DNA from 3 places in the Nodularia spumigena CCY9414 genome. Region 2 is predicted to be linked to each of the others. Evidence: predicted binding sites of a transcription regulator. Region 2 holds the regulator's gene; each other region holds the start of a gene.

Region 1 (2,277 bases), 330 kb from region 2:
GTATCTTTGACTGCTGAATCACTTGGTGATAAGCTTGCACCATTAACTTTTCCATTTCATGATTCACACGTTCTTCATCCCAAAACAGATAAGAAAGACCCTGCACCCACTCTAAATAACTGACAACGACACCCCCAGCATTGGCTAAAATATCTGGTAACACAGTTACACCATGCGTTTCTAGAAATTGGTTCGCTTCCAAAGTCACTGGACCATTAGCTGCTTCTGCGACAATTTGCGCTTGTATTTGATGCACATTTTCTGTGGTAATTTGATTCTCCAAAGCTGCTGGAATTAAAACGTCGCAATCTAAAGTTAATAAATCTGCATTGCTAATGGGTGTTGTTTGCGGAAACCCTGCAATACTTTTATGATTTTCGGAAGCGTAGGCTTTTAATGCCGGAATGTCAAGACCATCTGGGGAATAAATACCCCCTGAACCTGTGGAAACAGCTAAAATCTTCGCTCCCTCTTTGTGTAACAATTCTGCTGCTGCACCTCCGACATTACCGAAACCCTGAATCACTACTCGCACTCCTGCAAGGGATTTACCTTGGGTGGCTAATGCTTCACGGACAATAATCATTACACCTCTACCCGTGGCCATTTCCCTTCCCAAGGAACCACCAATAGAAAGAGGTTTACCAGTAACCACTCCGGGGACAGCATGACCAACGTTTACAGAATAAGTATCCATCATCCAAGCCATTTCACGGGCGGAAGTACCCATATCTGGGGCGGGAATATCTACAGAGGGGCCAATATCTTTAATTAATTCGCTGATATAGCGGCGACTGATTCTTTCTAATTCGCCCACACTATAAGTTTTGGGATTTATGGCTATTCCTCCCTTTGCACCGCCATAAGGTATACCCAATAACGCACATTTCCAAGTCATCAGCATGGCTAAGGCGGAAACTTCCCGCAGTGTCACGGCTGGATGGTAACGAATTCCACCTTTATAAGGGCCTAAAATATCAGAGTGCTGCACCCGATGTCCCGCTAAAACCTGGATTTCACCATTATCTAGCTTCACGGGTATGGAAACTGTGACTACTTTGCGGGGATTACTGAGAATTGCCAAGACACCTTGATCTAGCTTTAATTCTTTACCTGCTGCATCTAAGTAACTACACGCTTGATCAAATGGGCAAATATGTGCTGGAGTGGCAGCTTCCAACGGTAAGGGAGATGTTAACACCATAAACTTTTCTCCTAGTCGCGGTATCTTCGCGTACCGGATATGTATGCGCTTATCTTATCCTAGACTGGATAAAAATGGCAATTTTGTAGTTTTTGTGACAATTTAATCAAGTCTTAGTTTTTTTTCAGAATTGCTTAAAGGATGGCGATCGCATTCATTGAGTATTAGGATAATCATAAAGATGAGTATATTTTTATGGAAACCACTAATTCCCAGACTCAAAATAAACTACCGCTTCCCCCTGGCAATTTGGGGCTACCTTTGATTGGCGAAACAATTAGCTTTTTGCGTGACCCAGAATTTGCTGAACAGCGATACCAGCAATACGGACCCATCTTCAAAACTCATTTATTTGGACAACCTACAATTATGATGATTGGGGCTGAGGCTAATCGTTTTTTATTCAGCAATGAAAACCAAAATTTTACGATAAGTTGGCCTGATAGTACGAAAACTCTGCTAGGGCCAGCATCTTTAGCATTACAAACAGGAGGTACACACCAAAAGCGCCGCAAGTTGCTTTCCCAAGCCTTTCAACCAAGGGCGTTAGCTGGGTATACAAGCAAAATGGAGGAAATTACCCACAATTATTTACATAAATGGCAACGCATGGGTACTTTCAAATGGTATCCTGAATTGAGAAATTATACCTTTGATGTGGCTTGCAAGTTACTCATAGGAACAGATGCGGCATCTGATAGCCATTTTGGTGAGTTATTTGAAGAGTGGTGTGCGGGTTTATTCACTATTCCCATAAATTTACCTTGGACTAAGTTTGGTCGGGCGTTGCGTTGTCGTCAGCAGCTATTGGTCAAAATTGAAGAAATTATCCTGCAACGTCAACAACAGCCTCATTCCGATGCAGATGCTTTGGGGCTGCTTCTACAAGCCGAAGACGAAGATGGAAATCGCCTCAGCTTGGCAGAACTCAAAGACCAAGTGCTATTATTGCTGTTTGCTGGTCATGAAACATTGACTTCAGCGATCGCCTCTTTTTGTTTACAATTAGCACAGCATCCCGAAGTATTAGCACAAGCTCTCGCCGAACAACAGCAATTGGCTATTGAGGAATC
Region 2 (2,277 bases):
CCCTGCAAAGTCTCTCTTTGATCGTAAACGCTTTGCAGTTCAGTTAAGGCTTGTTTATATTGATTTACTACTTCACCTAACTGCTTTTGGGTACGTTGAAGTTGAGTTTCTGTTGCTTTTTGTTTAGCGTTAGCTGCTTGCAAAGACTGATTAATTACCTGCAACGCTTGCTGTGCCTTGTTTTTTTCAATTCTAGCGGTGCTTAACTCAGTCTCTACCTGACTTTTCTCAGTTTCCGCAATTTGGAGCTGTTCCCGGTTGTTTCGCAGGTCTTTTTGAATATCTTCTAGCTCAAATACCCCCTGCCGCAATCCTTCATCAGCAGCAAATAATATGCCTAATGTTGAGGCCGAAATCAATGCCCCCGTAAAGATTGTTACCAATACAGCCGTTTTTTTAGGACGCAGGTTAAACAGTGAGAGGCGTGCTTTGCCAACTCGTGTGCCAATGCGATCGCCCACGGTGGCAATTACGCCCCCCAAAATTAAAATCGCTGCGATCAGGATGTACCCGGTGGTCATCTTTAGCTACCGAATTGGTTCCAGATACAGCCTACTACTTTCATTCATTACCTTGCAGAGGATGGAAAATAGGCAATAGCTGAAATTACTCACGATTGTAGACTTACCTCCAGCTATGGGTGTCATTTTTAAGAACACAACACTTGCCACTCCACCTCCGAGATTGCTTTTAAGTGAACTGCCTACTTAAGGTAACAGGTTTATGCACAGTAATCTTCTTTTTGTGGATAGAAATCATCTCTTTTTCACGCAAGTCCCCTAGTAAGCGAGTCACGGTGACACGAGTAGAACCAATTGCTTCAGCGATCGCCTGATGAGATAGCTTCAGATCAATCGTAATCCCATCTGCACAAGGAACACCAAAATCACGACAAAGAATTAACAAAAAACTCACCAATCTCGAACCCATATCCCGGTGAGCCAAGGTTTCAATCATCATCTCTGTTTGTAAAATCCGCGAAGAAAGGCCGCGCAGCATCAACATTGATAATTCTGGATTTTCCTTAAACGCTTGCTCTACCTGTTCAATTGGCGCTGACAGTAACTCTACAGGCGTAAATGCCACTGCATGGTAAAATCTATCTGACTTATTTCCTGTCAGTAATGACAGCACACCAAAAACACTATTTTCCCGCAGCAGTGCTACCGTTATTTCCTCTCCTGCCTCGTACACCCTGGAAAGTTTCACAGCACCCTTCAAAAGAAAATAAACTCGTTCAGCAGGATCGCCGGGAAAAAATATTGTTTTATTGCGTTCAAACGTTTCTACAACTGGAGGAAATGCTCCGGTCGCCATCTGACGAAATACATTTGCTAGGGCTTTATCTTGTGTCACGATCATCTCCCTTCCCCTACCCAATGCCGGAAAAACAAAAACTGATTACCTAAGAATACACCTGAAAAATCAATAAAGCACCGTCAACCTTTCTGTACATTCCTATACTCAAATCCATAACTTCATAGTTATTTGTTCATAATGATACATAATTTTTGCTGTTTTTAGCTAGTAGTTGTTATAAGTTCTCGCACAGTTGTGGTCGTCAGGTTTTTTCCCAAAAAGTTCACGATATCTTGAGAATATCTTCAGGATTATCTGGAGAAACTTTTCAGAAAACAGTTCTCCTGATGATCATTTTTGCAAATTATGTGCAGAAGCAAGACAAACTCGCCTCAGATTCTAGTATTGTAAATATGCTCCTAATGATTGATCACATTCATAATTTATATGCTTAATCTGACTGGAAAAAACGCCTTAGTTACAGGAATTGCCAATAACCGCTCCATTGCTTGGGGGATTGCTCAACAACTGCACAAAGCCGGAGCCAACTTGGGTATTACTTACCTACCAGATGAGCGAGGCAAAATGGAGAAAAAAGTGGCGGAATTGGTAGAACCACTCAACCCCAGCTTATTTGTTCCCTGTAATGTCCAAGACGACGCACAGGTCGAATCTACCTTTGAAGCCGTCCGGGATAAGTGGGGAAAATTGGACATCCTCATCCACTGTTTAGCCTTCGCTAACAGAGACGATTTGACTGGTGGTTTTAGCGAAACCTCACGTTCTGGTTTCAAAACTGCTTTAGAAATCAGCACCTATTCGCTAGTGCAGTTAAGTGGTGCGGCTAAACCTCTGATGACAGAAGGAGGTAGCATCATTACCCTGACATATTTGGGCGGTGTGAGGGCAATTCCTAACTACAACGTCATGGGAGTCGCGAAAGCCGGCTTAGAATCTAGTGTACGTTATTTGGCGGCG
Region 3 (2,277 bases), 2.6 Mb from region 2:
GTTGTAGATGACGCTCCTGTGCTATTGCTTGAGCTGATACTAATAATGGTGTTAATAAATCAACTACAAAGCAATCAGTTTCTTTGTCTCCTGTTCCCGGCAATAATAGTGCTGGTTTGGGTTCTCTTTGTACAGTTGCTTCTACAAATACTTCGTGTTCGGGCAATGACTTGGGCGCGAAATCGGCCTCTGTCCAATCAATTACTTGATCGAATTGTTGCAGCAATTCTTCGAGGCGATCGCTTTCCCGGACGATATTCGCTCCTACGTCTCGGTTGGGATCACCTGCTCGCAGTCGTTTTAATAGCAGTTTGCCAAAGGTTCTGATTGCTGTCAGGGGGTTACGAAATTGGTGCAGCAGGTTATCGAGCAAATCTCGCTGCTGTTCTTGGAGAATTTGTTGTTGATGTAGCTGATGCTGTAACCAAGCTCGACGTTGATCTAGAATACAGGCGATCGCCAGCGTTTGGGCTATTTTTTGAATTTCGCTTTGCTCTTGTTCATTCCATGCCCGATCTTCTCTACCCGTCACCAATAGCCCCATCATCACACCTTCATGGATCAAAGGCAGCACAATTTGGCGTTCACTCAGAGGAGATTCCTGATTTAAATCTGGTTGTTCAGCATCTGGTTTTTTTGTGTCCTGTGATGAAATCGGTGATCCCGTCCCGGCTTTCAATAACTTACTGTCTGGCTGAGGTACTACCAAAACATCGGCTACTGTCGCCTGAGCAATTTCTGCCCCTGGTTGTAATACTGCTGTCTCCGGGTAAACCACCACAGGAATTAGTTTCGCCTCACCAGACGGAGCATCTACCAATTCTTGTGTTAAGTAAACAACACTCAAAGAAGCGCCCAGCCCTTGGGTTAGCAGTGCTATTTGCTCTCGACATAGAGCAACAAAATCTGAACTGGCAGACATTAACATTTTTAGCTTTTGCTCAGGATCACAGAATTTGAGGGAAGATAGAAGGAAGTTGCTTTATTTTTTCTTACTCTTTTAATAAAGCTTAACTAAATCTTTGCAGTAATGGTTTGCACCAGGGGATTATATGCGTTACCAACTTCATATATTATTTCTTATGTATCAAAACTTTAAAAACTATTGATATTTTGAACTAGAACTTATATAATTGCGACGGATTTTGTAGCTATAACTACAATCTATAGCTTGAAAGAGGAGGAAAATAGTTTGGCTAGAAGACGTAAGCGGAAAAGTCGTCGTCGCCAAGAAGGACGACGCATTCTAGAACACGTGCCTCAATATAGCATCGAAAGTGGCGAAGAAAAACCTGTGACAGCAGCGAGAAAATTCATTCAAGCTGAAGGAATCGCGCCACCCGCATTGCTACTTGTAAAGCGAAATGAACACACCACAGACCGTTATTTCTGGGCAGAAAAAGGGCTGTTTGGCGCTCAATACGTAGAAGAAAACCATTTCTTGTTTCCCAGCCTGCGGACATTAGAATCTCCAGCAGGTATAGAACCAGTGGCTATGGCTAGTAGCCGCTAAATTATAAATGGTTATCTTAAAGTAACCTAATGTGGCTTCTGACAATCATTTAACTGGTAAAGTTGCTCAGTTTATGCAAAGTTTTTGTTTTTTTTAAGTTTGTAACTGATTTGCCAGTATATCCAGTCGAGTTAATCGCACTTAATTGGAAAATCAACTTCTTCTCAAACCACGTTAGTTTGTATAGGTTGATCTCTAGTCAAATGATGCACAGGGGAGTCAGATAGAGCAAAATGCATCCGCAAGTGAGAGTTGAGTTGCGCTCTCCCCTAATGGATTGCCTAAGAGGCTCTGTAAACAGATATAATATTTTCCCTGCGATGCCATTGTCGTAGGGAAAACTTATATAGCCCTGCCAACTTTGTCCTCCTCCCTCATGTTTATTCCGCAGATTTTAACTGTAAAACCCTCTGTAACTCCATGAGTTCATCTCGATGGGCAATTATAGTAATTTTACTTGGAGAGGGTAATTCACCCTGGTTTGCTTCTTCTATCTGGAACGATACCTTTTCAAATCTTCCGGCTTTTTGCCAATAAAACAGCCCGCTTAAAGGTGACAGTAGTACTAATCCGAGAAACAAAGGACCGAAGTTAGGAAAAAGCAGCCATAAAACTAATGCTAGACAGAGCATACCCGCAGATGCTAACAGTGTTAAAAACACTGCTAAAAACCAACTCGGTTGAACAAAACCTTCAAAAATGACTTGATTTTTTTCTCGGTCTATTGCTGCTACTTGGTAAGAACGTGAGCGAAAATACTCCTT

Evidence for each region. Region 2 encodes NtcA, which controls nitrogen genes in cyanobacteria. Its sites were predicted from a motif close to TNTGTANNNNNNNNTACANA; they were not measured.
Region 1: NSP_RS23250 (Glu/Leu/Phe/Val family dehydrogenase) is a predicted target of NtcA. The motif match lies at 1,287-1,306, and genes of this name have one in related genera.
Region 3: NSP_RS13680 (DUF3155 domain-containing protein) is a predicted target of NtcA. The motif match lies at 1,145-1,164, and genes of this name have one in related genera.

What each region holds. Positions count from the first base shown of each region.
Region 1 is NZ_CP007203.1:5,382,111-5,384,387, forward strand. Features, by position in the region: gene NSP_RS23250 (Glu/Leu/Phe/Val family dehydrogenase) at 1-1,204, opposite strand, end outside; gene NSP_RS23255 (cytochrome P450) at 1,400-2,277, shown strand, end outside.
Region 2 is NZ_CP007203.1:252,825-255,101, forward strand. Features, by position in the region: gene NSP_RS01150 (DUF3084 domain-containing protein) at 1-521, opposite strand, end outside; gene ntcA (global nitrogen regulator NtcA) at 691-1,362, opposite strand; gene fabI (enoyl-ACP reductase FabI) at 1,747-2,277, shown strand, end outside.
Region 3 is NZ_CP007203.1:3,159,011-3,161,287, forward strand. Features, by position in the region: gene NSP_RS13675 (GAF domain-containing sensor histidine kinase) at 1-928, opposite strand, end outside; gene NSP_RS13680 (DUF3155 domain-containing protein) at 1,193-1,513, shown strand; gene NSP_RS13685 (cofactor assembly of complex C subunit B) at 1,894-2,277, opposite strand, start outside.